Regions from separate parts of the Solwaraspora sp. WMMA2101 genome, predicted to be linked through region 2. Evidence: riboswitches for the same ligand, from Rfam matches in the RefSeq annotation. Region 2 holds a riboswitch; the other holds the start of a gene.

The links. A riboswitch is a leader RNA that binds a small molecule or an ion and turns the genes downstream of it on or off. The one in region 2 is predicted to bind cyclic di-AMP.
Region 1: linked by a shared signal. The riboswitch ahead of ACN28F_RS07770 (C40 family peptidase) and the one ahead of ACN28F_RS18680 (coiled-coil domain-containing protein) in region 2 are both predicted to bind cyclic di-AMP.

Annotation. Positions count from the first base shown of each region.
Region 1 covers NZ_JBMHMA010000006.1:1,572,847-1,580,393, reverse strand. Annotated here, with positions in the region: gene ACN28F_RS07790 (hypothetical protein) at 1-160, opposite strand, end outside; gene ACN28F_RS07785 (nucleotidyltransferase family protein) at 123-731, opposite strand; gene ACN28F_RS07780 (dTMP kinase) at 912-1,592, shown strand; gene ACN28F_RS07775 (sigma-70 family RNA polymerase sigma factor) at 2,038-2,967, shown strand; gene ACN28F_RS07770 (C40 family peptidase) at 3,061-4,023, opposite strand; cyclic di-AMP (ydaO/yuaA leader) riboswitch at 4,034-4,175, opposite strand; gene ACN28F_RS07765 (DUF6232 family protein) at 4,650-5,291, shown strand; gene ACN28F_RS07760 (DUF5753 domain-containing protein) at 5,317-6,198, opposite strand; gene ACN28F_RS07755 (DUF397 domain-containing protein) at 6,442-6,648, shown strand; gene ACN28F_RS07750 (DUF3817 domain-containing protein) at 6,748-7,077, opposite strand; gene ACN28F_RS07745 (hypothetical protein) at 7,131-7,547, opposite strand, start outside.
Region 2 covers NZ_JBMHMA010000006.1:3,912,238-3,919,784, forward strand. Annotated here, with positions in the region: gene ACN28F_RS18675 (glycoside hydrolase family 65 protein) at 1-1,430, shown strand, start outside; gene ACN28F_RS18680 (coiled-coil domain-containing protein) at 1,536-2,552, opposite strand; cyclic di-AMP (ydaO/yuaA leader) riboswitch at 2,555-2,692, opposite strand; gene ACN28F_RS18685 (potassium channel family protein) at 2,954-3,664, shown strand; gene ACN28F_RS18690 (cellulose binding domain-containing protein) at 4,389-5,462, shown strand; gene ACN28F_RS18695 (winged helix-turn-helix domain-containing protein) at 5,518-6,186, shown strand; gene ACN28F_RS18700 (sensor histidine kinase) at 6,209-7,498, shown strand; gene ACN28F_RS18705 (hypothetical protein) at 7,486-7,547, opposite strand, start outside.

The DNA.
Region 1 (7,547 bases), 2.3 Mb from region 2:
CGCCGCGCAGCACCAACGTGTGGTCGCGGCGGGTGACCGTCACGCCCTGCTCGGCGATCCCGGTGTGCTCGCTGAGCAGCCGCTGGACCGCCGACTCGGTGTACTCGTCGAGCCGCTGTGGCTCAGACCGGCCTGCTGCCTGCCCGTCTGTCCTGGTCATCGCCCACCTCCTGCTGGTTGTCCGGCACCACGGCCAGCCGGTCCAGCAGCACCAGGAAGGACTCGGCGTACGGCGAGTGCGCGGTTTCCTTACGTACCCGTTCCCAGTCGATCTGCTCCCGCAACGAGCGGGCCAACGGCAGCGCACGGGTGAAATCGCAGTAGTGCTGCGAGAAACTGAGCAGTTTGTGCACCATCAGCATGGTGGCGGACAGGACCGGCAGGTGGATCGCGTCGACCGGCCGGACCATGCTCTCGGCGAAGGTCGCGTCGGTGACCGGAGTCTCGATCGGCCGGTGGATCAGGTCCACCATCCGGCCGTCGTCGAAGACCTTGACCAGCCAGTCCTCCGGCGGCCGTTCGGCGGTGAACCCGGCCGCGACCAGGGCGGCCAGCGCCGCCTCCACGTCCGACTCGCGGATCAGGAAGTCCACGTCGTGATCGCTGGAGTGCCCGCCGTGCGCGTAGACGGCGAAGCTGCCACCCAGAACGAAGGGGATCTCCGACTGCTTCAGTACGGCCGCCACCCGCTTGAGGGTGTGCAGCAGACCGTCGTCTCCCTGTTGAGCCATCTGTCTCTCCGATGGGTGGTGATGGTGACGGGTTCCACCGGTACCCGGGGCGTGACGGCTTCACACCTTCGCGTCGCCGACGCGAAGGTGCGGAGACTCGCTACCGTTGGAAAGGTGCTCGTCACTGAGACTCCGGCGCATCCGTCCCCCGTCCCTGAGAGCTCCACACTGGATTCACTTGTGGCACCGCCGGCTGCGCCGGCGATCAGCGCCCCGATCACTCCGACCGCCCCGACCCGCCGGGTCCGCCGGATCGCCCTGGTGGGCATCGACGGCGTCGGCAAGACCACCCAGGCGCGGCTGCTCGCCGACGCGCTCACCGCCGCCGGCCTGCCCGCCCACTACCGGCGCAACGCCGGCGGTCGCCGGTGGCTGGACCGGCTGGCGGTGCGACTGGGCCGGCCGGACGCCCGGCGGCTGGTCGGACGCAACGGGCTGATGTTCTGTGAAGCGTTGCTGCGGTGGCTGGCGATCGCCCGGTCGGTCCTGCGTTCGCCCGGCGGCGTCGCCGTGATGGACCGGTACGCCGTCTGCCAGTACGTCAGCATCCGCCGCCACGGTGCCGCCGCTGCCTGGGAGCGGCTGGCCCGGCTGGCGTACCGGATCTTTCCCCGGCCGGATCTGACCTTCCTGCTCTGGCTGCCGCCGGCCGAGGCCCGGCACCGGATCGAGGCGCGGGGCACCGACAGCGAGTCGCTGGAGCATCTGGTGCGCAGCGCGGCGGCCTACCGGTCGTTGCCCGAGGCCGCCGAGTTCGTGGTGATCGACGCGCGGGGCAGCGCGGCCCAGGTCGCCGCGCGGCTGCGTCAGCACCTGGTCGACCGGCTACCGGCCGACCATGGTGGCCGCCTCGGGCGGTGATGAACCGCACACCCTGCTCAGCCCGTACATCCGGGCGTGGGACGTGACGGTCTGGCAGTGACGAGGATCGCAGGGGACGCGGTGACGGGAATGCCGGCGCCGCGTCCGGCGTCATGCTCTCGTGCGGGCCCGCGAAAGGCCGCGGACCTCCGCGAAACGCACCATGGGCAGACCCGTCGCGACGGCGCGACCGAGGTGCCTGGCAGGAAACATCAATCCTGCTCACAGCAATTACTCAGGCAATCGTGTCAGCTTCGACTCACGAGACGGAATCCCTGACGCGTCTTATCTGTTGTGCAGGTGTCGGCATCGTTCGGCGGGACCCGCACATCCGGGTACGCCGGTCGGTGGCGACGTGACGGGGGAGAGGCTGATGGAGATGCGCATCGCAGGTGCCAGGGCAAGTGGGGTTAACGAGGGGACCGTGAGCAACGTGGAGAAGACGATGGCTTTGCGGACCGACGAGGTGGCCGAGGAGCGGGACCTCGTTGGCGTCTACCTGCATGAGATCTCCCGTACGCCGCTGCTCGACGCGGCCCGGGAAGTCGAGCTGTCCAAGGCGATCGAGGCCGGGCTGTACGCCGAGCACCTGCTCGAGGAGGGCACCCCGCGGGCCGGGGTCAGCCGCGAGGAGCTGGAGCGGCTGGTCATCGAGGGTGAGCGGGCCAAGGACCTGTTCATCCGGGCCAACCTGCGGCTGGTGGTGTCGATCGCCCGCCGCTACGTCCGGTCCGGGATGCCGATGCTGGATCTGATCCAGGAGGGCAACACCGGTCTGGTCCGGGCGGTCGAGAAGTTCGACTACGAGCGCGGCTTCAAGTTCTCCACCTACGCCACCTGGTGGATCCGGCAGGCGATCAGTCGGGCCATCGCGCAGCAGGAGCGGACCGTCCGGCTGCCGGTGCACCTGGTCGAGGACGTCAACCGGATGCGCAACGTCGCCCGCCAACTCACCCGGGAGCTCGGCTCGGATCCGGAGCCGGAGCAGATCGCGGCATCGCTCGGAGTGCCGGTCGAGCGGGTGCACGAGCTGGTCCGCTGGTCGCAGGACACCGTCTCGCTGGACACCCCGGTCGGCGACGACGGTGACACCAACCTCGGTGACCTGGTGGCCGACAGCGACGCGCCGTCGCCGGAGGACATCGTGCTGACCGGGTTGGAGCGCCAGCGCATCGAGGGCCTGCTGAACCACCTCGACGACCGGTCCGCCGGCATCATGCGGGCCCGCTACGGGCTGGAGGACGGCCGGGAGCATTCGCTCACCGAGGTCGCCTCGCGGTTCTCGCTGTCCCGCGAGCGCATCCGCCAGCTGGAGATCCAGGCCCTCGGCCGGCTGCGTGAGCTGGCCCGGGCCGAGGGGCTGCAGGCGGCCTGACCGGTCGGTCGCTGCCACGACCACGGTCCCCTGTGACGACGAGGGCCCGGCATCCGTAAGCGGATGCCGGGCCCTCGTGTCGGTGCCGGTCGGTCAGCGCACCCGGCCGTACCCGTACGGTGCCATCATGTCCACGCTGGCCAGTTGGACGGGCTGGCCGAACGTCGGTGCGTGGATGACCTTGCCGTCGCCGACGTACAGGGCGACGTGTGCGAGGTTCCGGTAGAACACCAGGTCGCCCGGTGCCAGGTCGCCACGGTTGATCTTGGCGACCCGGTCCCACTGCATGGCGGCGTTGTGCGGCAGGCTCTTGCCTGCGGCCCGCCAGGCAGCCAGGGTCAGACCGGAGCAGTCGTAGCCGTTCGGCCCGCTGGACGCCCACACGTACGGCTTGCCGATGGCGCCGTACGCGAACTCGACCGCGACGCCGGCGGCGCCGGCGACCGACGGGATCGTCCCGGTGTACGACGAGCCGGACTCGGTCGCCGCACCGTAGGCCTCCTCCCGCTTGTCCATCAGCTTGTCGATGTCGGCTTCGATGGACTTCTTGCGGTCGGCGAGCTCCTTGGCCTGGGCTTCCTGCTTGGCGAGCGTCGCCTGCAGCTTCTCCTGCTCAGCCAGGTACGTCGCCTGGGTGCTGGTGAAGTTGCTGAGCCGCTGCTGACGGTCCCGCGCGAGGTGGTCGAGGGTGCCCAGCCGGTCCAGGAAACCGTCCGACGAGCCGCTGTCGAGCAGCGCGCTGGCGGTGCTCAGCCCGCCGGACTTGTAGGCGGTGATGGCGATCTGCCCGACCTCGACCTCGGCCCGGGCGAGTTCGTCCTGCAGTGGACCCAGCTTGGTGTCGAGCTCCTCGACCGCCGCCCGGGTGGTCTTGGACTCCTCGGTGAGCCGGTTGTACGACTCGACGACCTTGGCCAGTTCCTCGGATTCCTTGTTGATCTGCTGCGTGAGTTCGCTGACCGAGGGCTGGGCGGAGACGGCGACGGCCGGAACCACCAGCCCGGCGGTCACGCCGGCCAGCACGAGGGTACGCAGCAGAATCCGCGCTGTTGACAAGAACGCAGAACCCTTCTTCCCACGCCGCCTACCGGGTTAGCTGACGGATTCGGGCGGGAAGGTGTCGCCCTACCGCGTGTGACACGCGGATTCACCCCAGACGTGCTCGGTGGGTCCCCGGGTCACCACCATGCGATCACCGAACAACTACTTTCAGTGATTGCCGGATGGTGATTCGGCGGCACCGGGCCGGCGTCACCGGGGTCGGTGACTGGTAACCGGACCAGCGAATCTAACCTAGCCGCAACGGTTGCTCGCGGAAACCCTCGCTCGTCGTGATCCGTGGCATCGACCATGGTGGAGTGGCGCCGATAGTCACAGAATGTAGTGCACAGTGGCGCTGCGTCATGCAATGGCGAATCGGGTGGCTTCGCGAGGTGGTCGCACGGTGACCGGGCGCCAGGTTTCGATCGACTGGGCGAAATGCTCGATAAGTCGCTCTACGCGGTTGCTGGTGGGCATCCACTAGGGTAAATAAGAACAAAAGTGTCGTATCGGAGTCCAGGAAGCGTCCTGCCGTACGTCAATCAGCTAGGTGGCAGAATGCGTATCTTCCATCGAGTAGCTCGCCGTTTGCACAATGGACGCGCAAGGTCAGTGCCGTACCCGACCTTCGGAGGCAGCCGATGCGTGCCACCCGCCGGACCCCGCCACTACGCGGATCCCCGACCCTTCGCCGGGCCGCCCGGCCGGGCGACCGCAGCAGCACCACGACACCGTTGATCCCCCGGACACCCGGGCGCCGATCGCCCGCCCGTGGCGCGGCACCCGGCGCCCCGGTCACCCGACCCGCCGCCGCTGGGCCGACCTTCTACCGCCAGCCCGGCATCTGCGTCACCGCCGACTGGTTCGTCGTCGCCGGGCGTCGGTTCGCGATCCGGGACCTCACCGAACTGCGTACCGCCCGTGGCGCCCGGGACCGGCTGACCGGGCGGTTGGTGGCAGTGACCGTCGTCATCCTCTCGGCGATCGCGGTGACCATCGGCTTCACCCAGGGGCTCGCCGAGGTCAGCGCTGCTGCCTATTTCGCGATGCTGGTGGCGGCGTTCGTCCCGGTCGGCCTCGGCTGGCTCGGCGACAAGGTACGGCCACGGTCCTACGAGCTCTGGGGCCGACACGAGGGCCTGCTGGTCCTGCTGTTCAGCACCGACGAGGAACGCCAGTACGGGCAGGTGAGCCGGGCGTTGATGCGGGCCCGGGAGATGTCGCGGCTGGCCGGCCTGTCCGAGCCGGTGACGATCGAGCCCTGGGTGCCCGACCAGCGGTGAGCCGGCCGGCGGCCCCCGCCGCCGGTCAGCCCGCAATGTCCTCGTCCAACTGCCGGGCGAGGTCGAGCAGCATCGCCACCGATTCGTTGGCGGACAGCGCCTCCGCGCGGAGTCGATCGAAGACATGCTGGTACGACCGGACCTCGCCGGCCCGGTCGATGACCTCCTCGACCAGCGCGCTCTCCACGTAGACCACGTCGGCGTCGGCCTGATCGGCGAAGTGCAGGATGACGAACGGGCCGAGGACGGTGTTGCTGCCCGCGGCGAAGGGCAGCACCCGGACCGAGACGTGCGGGGCGGCGCACATCTTCGCCACGTGGCGCAGCTGCTCGCGCAGAATGCGCCGACCGCCGGTCATCCGACGGAGCGCGGCCTCGTCGAGGATCACCTCGATGCGGGGCGGGTCGGCACCGTCCAGCACCGCGTGCTGGCGGGCCATCCGGATCTGTACCCGACCCTCGATCTCCTCGGCCGGTACGTGGTGCGGGCCGTCGGCGGGGATCACCGCCCGCGCGTACTCCTCGGTCTGCAGCAGGCCGGGGAAGCTGATCGGCTGGAAGTACTGCAGCGCCGAAGCCTCGGCCTCCAGCCCGATGTAGGCGGCGTAGGCCGCCGGCACCCGGTCCTTGTACCCGCTCCACCAGGCCCGTCGCCGGGCTGCCCGGGCCAGTTCGACCAGTTCCTGGACCTGCTGCTGGTCGCGGACCCCGTAGAGGTCGAGCAGGGCCTTGACGTCGTTGGTCGAGATGCTGACCGAGCCGGACTCGATCCGGATGAGCTTGGACAGCGACCAGTCCATCTGGGTGACGACGTACTCCTGGGTCAGCTCGGCCGCCTCGCGTGCCCGGCGCAGCGCCGCGCGGAGTCGGCGGCGCCCGATGGTCGGACCCTGGTGTCGGGCTGGCATGGATCGCTCCGGGGGAGTGCCTAGCAGAATGCCACCTGGCTGGTTGCCGTCTCTTGACGCTACACCGGTGCCGTCCGGTCTGCTATGGACGGCTGGCCCTTACCAACCGGGGTACGGCGTTCCGGACTTCGGGCGGCCCGGTCGCCCCCGGTGGGAGCAAGATCCACGACTGATAGTGTCCGCGCGAATTGCCTGAGGTCTTAGAAGGCAAATGCCCCAAAATATCCGTATAGAGGAGTCTGGGTGACTGTGATCAGCACTGCCGGTCCTGCCTGGCGCAAGAGCCGCCGCTGCGAGGCGACGACCTGTGTCGAGGTGGCGACGTTCGGCCCGGCGGTCGGGGTCCGTAACTCCACCGACCCCGACGTGCACCTGCGATTCTCGGCGTCGGCGTGGACGGCCTTCGTGGCCGGCCTCGACCACGACCGGGCCGGTCGTACGGCCGGATGATCACCCGGTGTCGGGCCGGCGCTCGCGTCGCCCGGCACCGCACCCGGTCGGCACACCTGGACCCGCCCGACGGACCCGGCAGCCGACGACGGACCCGGCTCAGCCCGTCGTCACGGTCTGCGGCTCGGCCTTGATCACCTGCTGCGCCCAGCGGGACACCACCCGCTCCGCCCAGAACGACACGAACGGCACCGTACCGGCGAGCATGATCGCCACGATCCGCCCGAGTGACCAGTTCGCCCGCCGGGCCAGGTCGAAGGCGGCCACCAGGTACACCATGTAGAGGAAGCCGTGCGCCGGGCCGATCGTCTCCACGACCACGGCGTCGTGGAACAGGTACTTCATCGGCATCCCGACGACCATCAGCAGGATCAGCACCACACCGACCACGTACGCGATCAGCCGGTAGCGGATGAGTGCACCAGACACGGTCGTCCTTTCTCACCGGGCTGGCGCCCGGTCGTCACCTGTCGCCCCGACGGTCAGCCGGGATAGTCACTGGCCCGGGCGTGCGGATTGGCGTTCAGCCAGGCCAGGTAGTCGTTGTAGGCGGCCAGCTGCGGATCGTCGGGCTCCGTCACGGGCGCAGAGCCGGTCGACCGGATCCGCACCGGCCGTCTGATCGCCGGGGCCGGGACCGCCGGGACCGGGGCGGGGGCCGACACCGGGGCTGTCGGGGCGGGCACCGGCGCCGGTTCCGGCCGGTCGGCCGCCGGAGCGGCCCGGCGCAGCACCTGCCGTACCTCGCGGGCCCAGACGAACACGACGAACGCCGCGAACACCGGCCACTCCACCGCGTACGCCCAGCTCAGGGTGTTGCCGGCGGCGGCCCGGCTGATCTGCCACCAGCCCAGCGCGAGGAAGCCCGCCACCACGACCAGCATCGCGAGGTGGCGCAG
Region 2 (7,547 bases):
TGCGGGTCGACGGCGACCCGGAGATCCAGCAGGCGGTCCGGTTCGGCCTGTTCCACGTGCTGCAGGCCGGGGCCCGCGCCGAGCAGCGGCCGATCGCCGCGAAGGGCCTGACCGGACCGGGGTACGACGGACACGCCTTCTGGGACACCGAGATGTTCGTACTGCCGGTGCTGACCTACACCCAGCCGGCGGCGGTCGCCTCGGTGCTGCGCTGGCGGCACTCGACGCTGGACCAGGCGCGGGAACGGGCCCGGATGCTCGGGCTCAACGGGGCGGCCTTCCCGTGGCGCACCATCCGGGGGCAGGAGTGTTCGGCGTACTGGCCGGCCGGCACCGCCGCCTTCCACGTGGCGGCGGACATCGCCGACGCGGTCCGGCGCTACGTGCACGCCACCGGTGACGTCGAGTTCGAGCGGGAGATCGGCCTCGAGCTGCTGGTGGAGACGGCCAGACTGTGGCGCTCGCTCGGCCACCACGACCGGCACGGCCGGTTCCACATCGACGGGGTGACCGGGCCGGACGAGTACACGGCGGTGGTCGACGACAACATCTACACCAACCTGATGGCGCAGCGGAACCTGCTGACGGCGGCCGACTGCGCGCTGCGCTACGCCGACCGGGCCTGGGTGCTCGGTGTCGACGACGAGGAGACCGCGGCCTGGCGGGACGCGGCGCTGTCCATGCACGTTCCGTACGACGACGAGCTCGGCGTGCACCCGCAGTCGGCCGGGTTCACCCGGCACCAGGAGTGGGACTTCGCGGGCACCTCGCAGGACCACTATCCGCTGCTGCTGCACTACCCGTACTTCGATCTGTACCGCAAGCAGGTGGTCAAGCAGGCCGACCTGGCGCTGGCGATGCACTGGCGGGGCGACGCCTTCACCGACGAGGAGAAGGCCCGCAACTTCGCCTACTACGAGCGGCGTACGGTGCGGGACTCCTCGTTGTCGGCCTGCACCCAGGCGGTGATCGCGGCCGAGACCGGTCACCTGGAGCTCGCCCACGACTACCTGGGCGAGGCCGCGTTGATGGACCTGCACGACATCAACCGCAACACCCGTGACGGCATCCACGTCGCGGCGCTGGCCGGGGCGTGGCTGGCGTTGGTGGCCGGGTTCGGCGGGATGCGCGACCACGCCGGGGAGCTCTCCTTCGCCCCCCGGTTGCCGCAGCGGATCAACCGGCTCGAGTTCGCCATGATGTGGCGGGGCATGCGGCTGCGGGTGTCCGTCGGGCGCGACGAGGTGACCTATGCGCTACGCGACGTGGATCCGAACGCGACGATCGAGCTGACGCACCACGGTGAGGCGATCACCGTCGCCGCCGACAAGCCGGTCACCCGGGCGATCGCGCCGGCCGGGGCGGCGGGCCCGCCGCCGCAGCAGCCGGCGGGCCGCTCCCCGGTGCGCCGGTCGGCCCGTACCGACTGACTGACCCCGCACCGGCCGCGGGGTCCGACGCGACCCCGCACCGGGCCGCGGGGCCCGACGCTTCGCGCGCCGGCCAGCCGTCCTGACTGACCGGCGCGCGGGCACTCAGAGCAGGGACAGGTGCACGTGGTTGGTGTGGTCGCTGCTCGGGTCGCCGCCGGCGCCGCTGTAGGAGCTCCAGCCTGTCGTCGGTGACCAGAACTGGCGGTACCAGATCACGTAGAGGATGCCGAGTTTGTCGGCGTTGCGGACCAGGAACGCGGTCAGGTTGTTGCCGTAGAGCCGGGCGTCGCCGGTGGCGTCGCCGCCGAAGCCGCTGGACTGCATGGAGAAGTCACAGGCCCGGCCCTTCGGGTGCTCGAACGGGCCACCGGGTCGGAAGCAGGAGACGAAGCGGGTGAAGCCGGCCTTCTTGGCCTCGTTGAGCGCGTGCATGGTGCGGGGGGTGATGCAGCCGCTCGTGGTGGGGTCGTCCAGGCTGCACGACTCGGACGGCCAGGAACCGTTCGCGTTGCGGGGTGCCTGCGCGGCGACCGGCGAGGTGGCCGAGACGAACCCGTTGGTGGCGACCGCGCCGACCAGCTGCAGGGCCTTCTCCGCCTCCTTCTTCTGGCGGGACATCACCTCGAGCTGCTGTTCCTCGCGGGTCACCTCGGCCTCGATCGCCGCGACGGCCCGGGCGGCCTGTTCACGGGCCTCGTTGAGCTCGCGGACCCGCTTGTTGTCGTGCATGGCGATCATGTCCAGGCCTTCGGCCCGGTCCAGCAGGTCGTCCGGGCTGGCGCTGTTGAGCAGCACCATCACCGGGGTGATCCGGCCGAGACGGTACGAATTGGAGGCGACCTCGCCGATCTGCGGGGTGAGTGCCTCCAGACGTTCCTCCACCTTCTCCAGTTCGAGGTTGAGCTGAAGTTGCCGCTTGCGGGACTCCTCGACGGCGGCCTTTGCTTCGACGAAGCCTCGGTTGGTCGACTCGATGACGTCGCTGAGCAGTGGCTGCGCGCCCTCGTCCGAGGGGTCCTGGGCGGCGGCCGGGGTGGCGACGACGAGGCCGGCGAGCAGGGTGGTCACGGCGGCCAGTGCGGCGGTGAACGGAACCCGCCGGTATAGGGGTGCGGTCATCCTGTTCCTTTCCTTGGCCGCCGACCGAGTTAGCTGACGGGTTCGGGACGGAACGATCCCTACCGCGACGTCGCGGATTCACCCCGGTGGAAACGTGGTTCCCCGGCTCACCCCGAAGGACGATTAGGCGGCGGTCACCGCCGGCACCGGTGGGTGCCGCCTGGCGGAGACCGCCGGCAAGCTTACCGGATCGGTGACCGGCGACAACACCTCGACGACCGTCGTTGACCAGGGAGAATTCCGTTACTGGACAACGACTTTAGGTAATGTCCACTTTCTGCGTCGGCGGGCCTACGGCATGTCGCGGCCGGCTGGGTCGATAGTGCCGTGGTCGGGGGATGGAACTGCCTAAAATGCCATAGAAGCCGAAAGTAGGAAATAATCTCCGGATGGATTCCCTGATGACAGACGACCCGTTCCTGACGGCTGCCGATCCGTCCCCGGTCGGTGCGGCCGGCGACGGCGTCACTGACGACAGCGTGGCCGTCATCGGCCTGGGTCGATTCGGTGGGCAGGTGGCGCTGTCGCTGTGCCGGCTCGGTCACCGGGTGCTCGGCATCGACGGCGATCCCCGCCGGGTGCAGCGCTGGTCCGACCGGCTGCCCCGGACGGTGGAGGCGGATCCCACCGACGAAGAGTCGCTGCGGCACCTCGGGGTCGCCGACTACCCGTGCGCGGTCGTCGGCATCGGCGCCGACATCGAGGCCAGCATCCTGACCGTCGTGTCGCTGACCGAGATCGGCGTGCCGGAGATCTGGGCGAAGGCGATCACCGCCAAGCACGGCCGGATCCTCGCCTCGGTCGGTGCCCACCACGTGATCTTTCCGGAGGCCACCATGGGGGACCGGGTCGCGCACCTGCTGGCCAGCAGGATGCTCGACTTCATCGAGTTCGACGACGGCTTCGCGATCGCCAAGGTGTGCGCCCCGGCGGACAGCGCGGGTCAGACCCTGGCGCAGGCCCGGCTGCGGCAGCGGTACGGCATCACCGTCGTCGGCATCAAGGAGCGTGACCAGCATCTGCGGTACGCCGTACCGGACTCGGTGATCCCGCCGGACGCGCTGCTGATCGTCGCCGGGCCGACCGCGGACGTGCAGCGGTTCGGCGGTTGACCCTGGGATCCTGGGCGTAACCGTCTCGTCACGCCTTCATTTCGTGAGCTGATCAGCCTCTGGACTTTCGCAAACTCGTGACTCAGGCTACAGTCCTCCCATGGGAGCGCTTCCATTGATGGATGTGCACCCGGAACACTGTACCGACGCGCGGCGTGGCGCTGTTCGCAGCGCTTCGCCGACCGCTCAGCCCTTGGGCTGGCGGCGGGCCAGCCCGGACTCCGCCGCCAGCCACGCACCGCCTGTCGAGAGGAGGTGGAACCAGAGCCACTCGCGTGGCCCGGCTCCCGCGCGTCACGCACGACCTGGACGCCAAACCGCTCGTGCGTGTCAGTAACTGATGGTGGGGACGGGGGTTGCCCTCCCCGTCCCCACGCTAGTCCTCGATTGTTACGACGTGGAATCGCCGACAAGTCAGGACCGCGACGCCGCTGCGTCCAACTGTCCTGCGCAGCCTGCCGATGCATCGGCAGGCTTCGTTGTGTATGGAGCTGTCGTGGCTGCCTGGCCCGGTCGCGGTCGGGATCGGCGGCAGCGCCGTGCGGGCATCGACAATCGTCCGGGGCCGCCGGTCGACGGTGTCCCAGCTCACAGTGGTCCGGCCGGGGCCCGCACGGCGGAACTGTCACCGGACGGCGGATGGCGCCCCGCGACATGCATCGTTGACCATGGATGTCCTGGCGCTGGTTCGTCCGCCGGTGCCCGCACCGAAAGCGAGTCACCCGTGACCACTGTGCCACCGCCGCCGTCGGATCGCGCAGCCCACCGCGACGGCAGCCGTCGCCCCCGGGCCGCCCGACGGCTGGGCGTCCTGCTCGCCGCCGTACTGCTCGGTCCCGCCCTGCCGGCGGCGAGTGCGAGCGCCGCGACCGGCGCCGACACCGAGGCGCCCACCACCCCCGGTGCCCCGACCGTCGCCGCCATCAGCACGGACCAGGTCACCCTCACCTGGACCGCCGCCACCGACGACGTCGCGGTCACCGGCTACGAGATCGCCCAGATGCAGGCCGACTACATCATCATCAAGACCAGCCCGGTCAACGAGATCACCATCGTCGGCCTGCAGCCGTCACGGACGTACCAGTTCTGGGTGGCCGCACGCGACGCCGCCGGCAACCGGTCGCCGACGAGCCCCGGCCTGCGACTGACCATGCCGCCCGGCGACGACCAGGCACCCACCGCCCCCACCGGCCTGACCGCCACCCAGACCGGCACCGACGCGGTCACCCTGCGCTGGCAGCCGTCCACCGACAACGTCTACGTCGCCTGGTACGAGGTGCTGCGGGTGCACCCCGACGGCTCGACCACCCGGGTGGCCACCGCTCCGCAGCACCCGCCGACCGGTCCGACCGCCCGGGTCGGCGGCCTGCAGCCCGGCACCAGCTACACCTTCGCGGTACGGGCCCACGACGACGCCGGCAACAGCTCGCCGCTGTCCGCGCCGCTGACCGTGACCACCACCCCGGTCGCCCCGACCTGCGAGGTCGCCCACCAGGTGATCAACCACTGGCCGGGTGCCTTCCAGGCGCAGCTGGACGTCCGCAACCTCGCAGCGGAGCCGATCGACGGCTGGACGCTGAGCTGGACCATGCCCGACGACCAGCAGATCGCGTACCTGTGGGGTGCCGAGCCGGTCGACCTCACCCCACCCGACGTCACGGTCCGCAACTACCAGTGGAACCGCCTGATCGCGCCCGGCGGCAGCGTCCAGCTCGGCTTCGTGGTCACCGGCGCCAGCACGACCACCGCGCCGACCGGCTTCACCCTCAACGGCGCGAAGTGCACGGCGGTACGCTGACCCGGAAACGGCCGGCGAAATGTCCCGGTGACGACAACTTGCTAGCCTCGCCCGCATGCGGGTGCTGGTGGTCGAGGACGACCCCGAGGTACGGGGCGCCGTCGTGACCGCGCTGCGTACCGGTGGCTTCGCGGTCGACCAGGCGGCCGACTGGAGCCAGGCCGACCTGAACATGAGCGTCAACGACTACGACTGCCTGGTGCTCGACCGGATCCTTCCGGAAGGCGACTCGCTGAACCAGCTCGGCCACCGCCGCCGCGCCGGCCTGACCGTACCGGCACTGGTGCTGACCGCCCTCGACAGCGCCGGGGACCGGATCGCCGGTTTCCAGGCCGGCGTCGACGACTACGTGGTGAAACCGTTCGTCACCGCCGAACTCGTGCTGCGGGTCCGGGCGCTGTGCCGGCGCCGGGGCGTCACCAGCCCGCCGCTGCTGCGCATCGCCGACCTGGAGGTCGACGCGGCCCGCCGGGAGGTCCGCCGGGCCGGCATCCTGCTGACCCTGACCCGCAAGGAGTTCGCCGTCCTGGAGATGCTCCTGGTCCGCTGCCCGGCCGCCGTCAGCCGCAGCGACCTGTTCGAACACTGCTGGGACGAGCTCGCCGACCCCAGCTCGAACGTGGTCGACGCGGTGGTCGCCCAACTGCGCCGCAAACTCGGCGAGCCGCAACTGATCCACACCGTACGCGGCTTCGGCTACCAGATCGCGGCGTCCCAGCCGTGACCGGACGACAGGCACCGACACCGTGAGCGGACGACAGGCGGGCAAACCGCTGCAGACCGCGGAGCGGCTGCGCGGCCTGCGGATCCGGATCACCGTCCTGGTCATGGCGATCAACGTGGTCGGGCTGGCCGGGATGGGTGCGGTCGCCCTGCTGGTCGACGAACGGCAACGCGACGAAGTGGTCGCCGCCGAACTACGGCGCACCGCCAGCACCGCCGCCGCCCTGCTCTACTACGACTCCGGTGCACTGCAACTCGACAAGCTGTTCGACAACGCGGTGGCCAACGGACCGACCGCCGTCTACGTCTACGAAGCCGGCCGGGCCGAGCTCAGCCTGGTCTTCGCGTACCCTGCGCGGCTGCCGGTGGTCCCGCCCGCGCAACTGCTCGCCCCCGCCCGGCAGGTCTGGTCGTCCGGCACCGAGATCGTCGACCCGCTCGCCGACCGCGCCGGTACGCCGACCCCGCTGCTCGCCGTACCGTTCGAACACGCGGTCACCGGCACCGTCGCCGGTGCCGTCGTCGTCCTCGGCGACACCGGCCCGGCGCAGGCGGCCAACCAGCGGCTCGCGCTCGCGTTGACCGCCGGCGGCGTCGCCTTCACCGTCCTCGCCTGCGCCGGCGGCTACCTGCTCGCCCGGCGCGGCACCGAGCCGATCGCCGACGCGCTCAACCAGCAGGAGCGGTTCGTCGCCGACGCCGCGCACGAGCTGCGTACCCCGCTCACGGTGATCCGGGCGGTCTCTGAGGACGCGCTGGCCGAACCGGACCGGCGGCCGGCGGCGCTGCGCCAGGTGGTGCGCTCCGCCGACCGGCTCGCCGACTCGGTCTCCGTCCTGCTCACCCGGGCGCAACTGGTCGCCGGCCTGCGGGACCTGCGCCGCGAACCGTTCCGGCTGGACCAGCTGGCGGAGGAGGTGCTCGCCGACACGGTGCAGCCGCCGCACGTCGCCGTACCGGACACCGTGCCGGTGGTCGCCGTCGGGGATCCGGCACTGGTGCGTATCGCGCTTCGCAACCTGATCCAGAACGCCGTCCAACATGGGCGGATCGCTGACCGGCCGGCCGAGGTACGGCTGCAGGTCAGCGCCGAACCGCCGACCGTACGGGTCCGCGACCGGGGGGCGGGGCTCAGCGAAGCGGTGGCGGCCACCCCGGAACAGCGGTTCCGCACCGGTGCCGCCGACGGCACCGGGCTCGGCCTGGCGATCGCCAGCTGGGTGGCGCAGCTGCACGGCGGCCAGCTGCGGCTGGGCAACGCCGAGGGCGGCGGCACCGAGGCCCGGCTGCGGCTGCCCGGTCAGGGCCCCTGACCCGCCCGCAGCCCGTTCGGGCTGATGGCGAACCACTCGTCGGACTGCC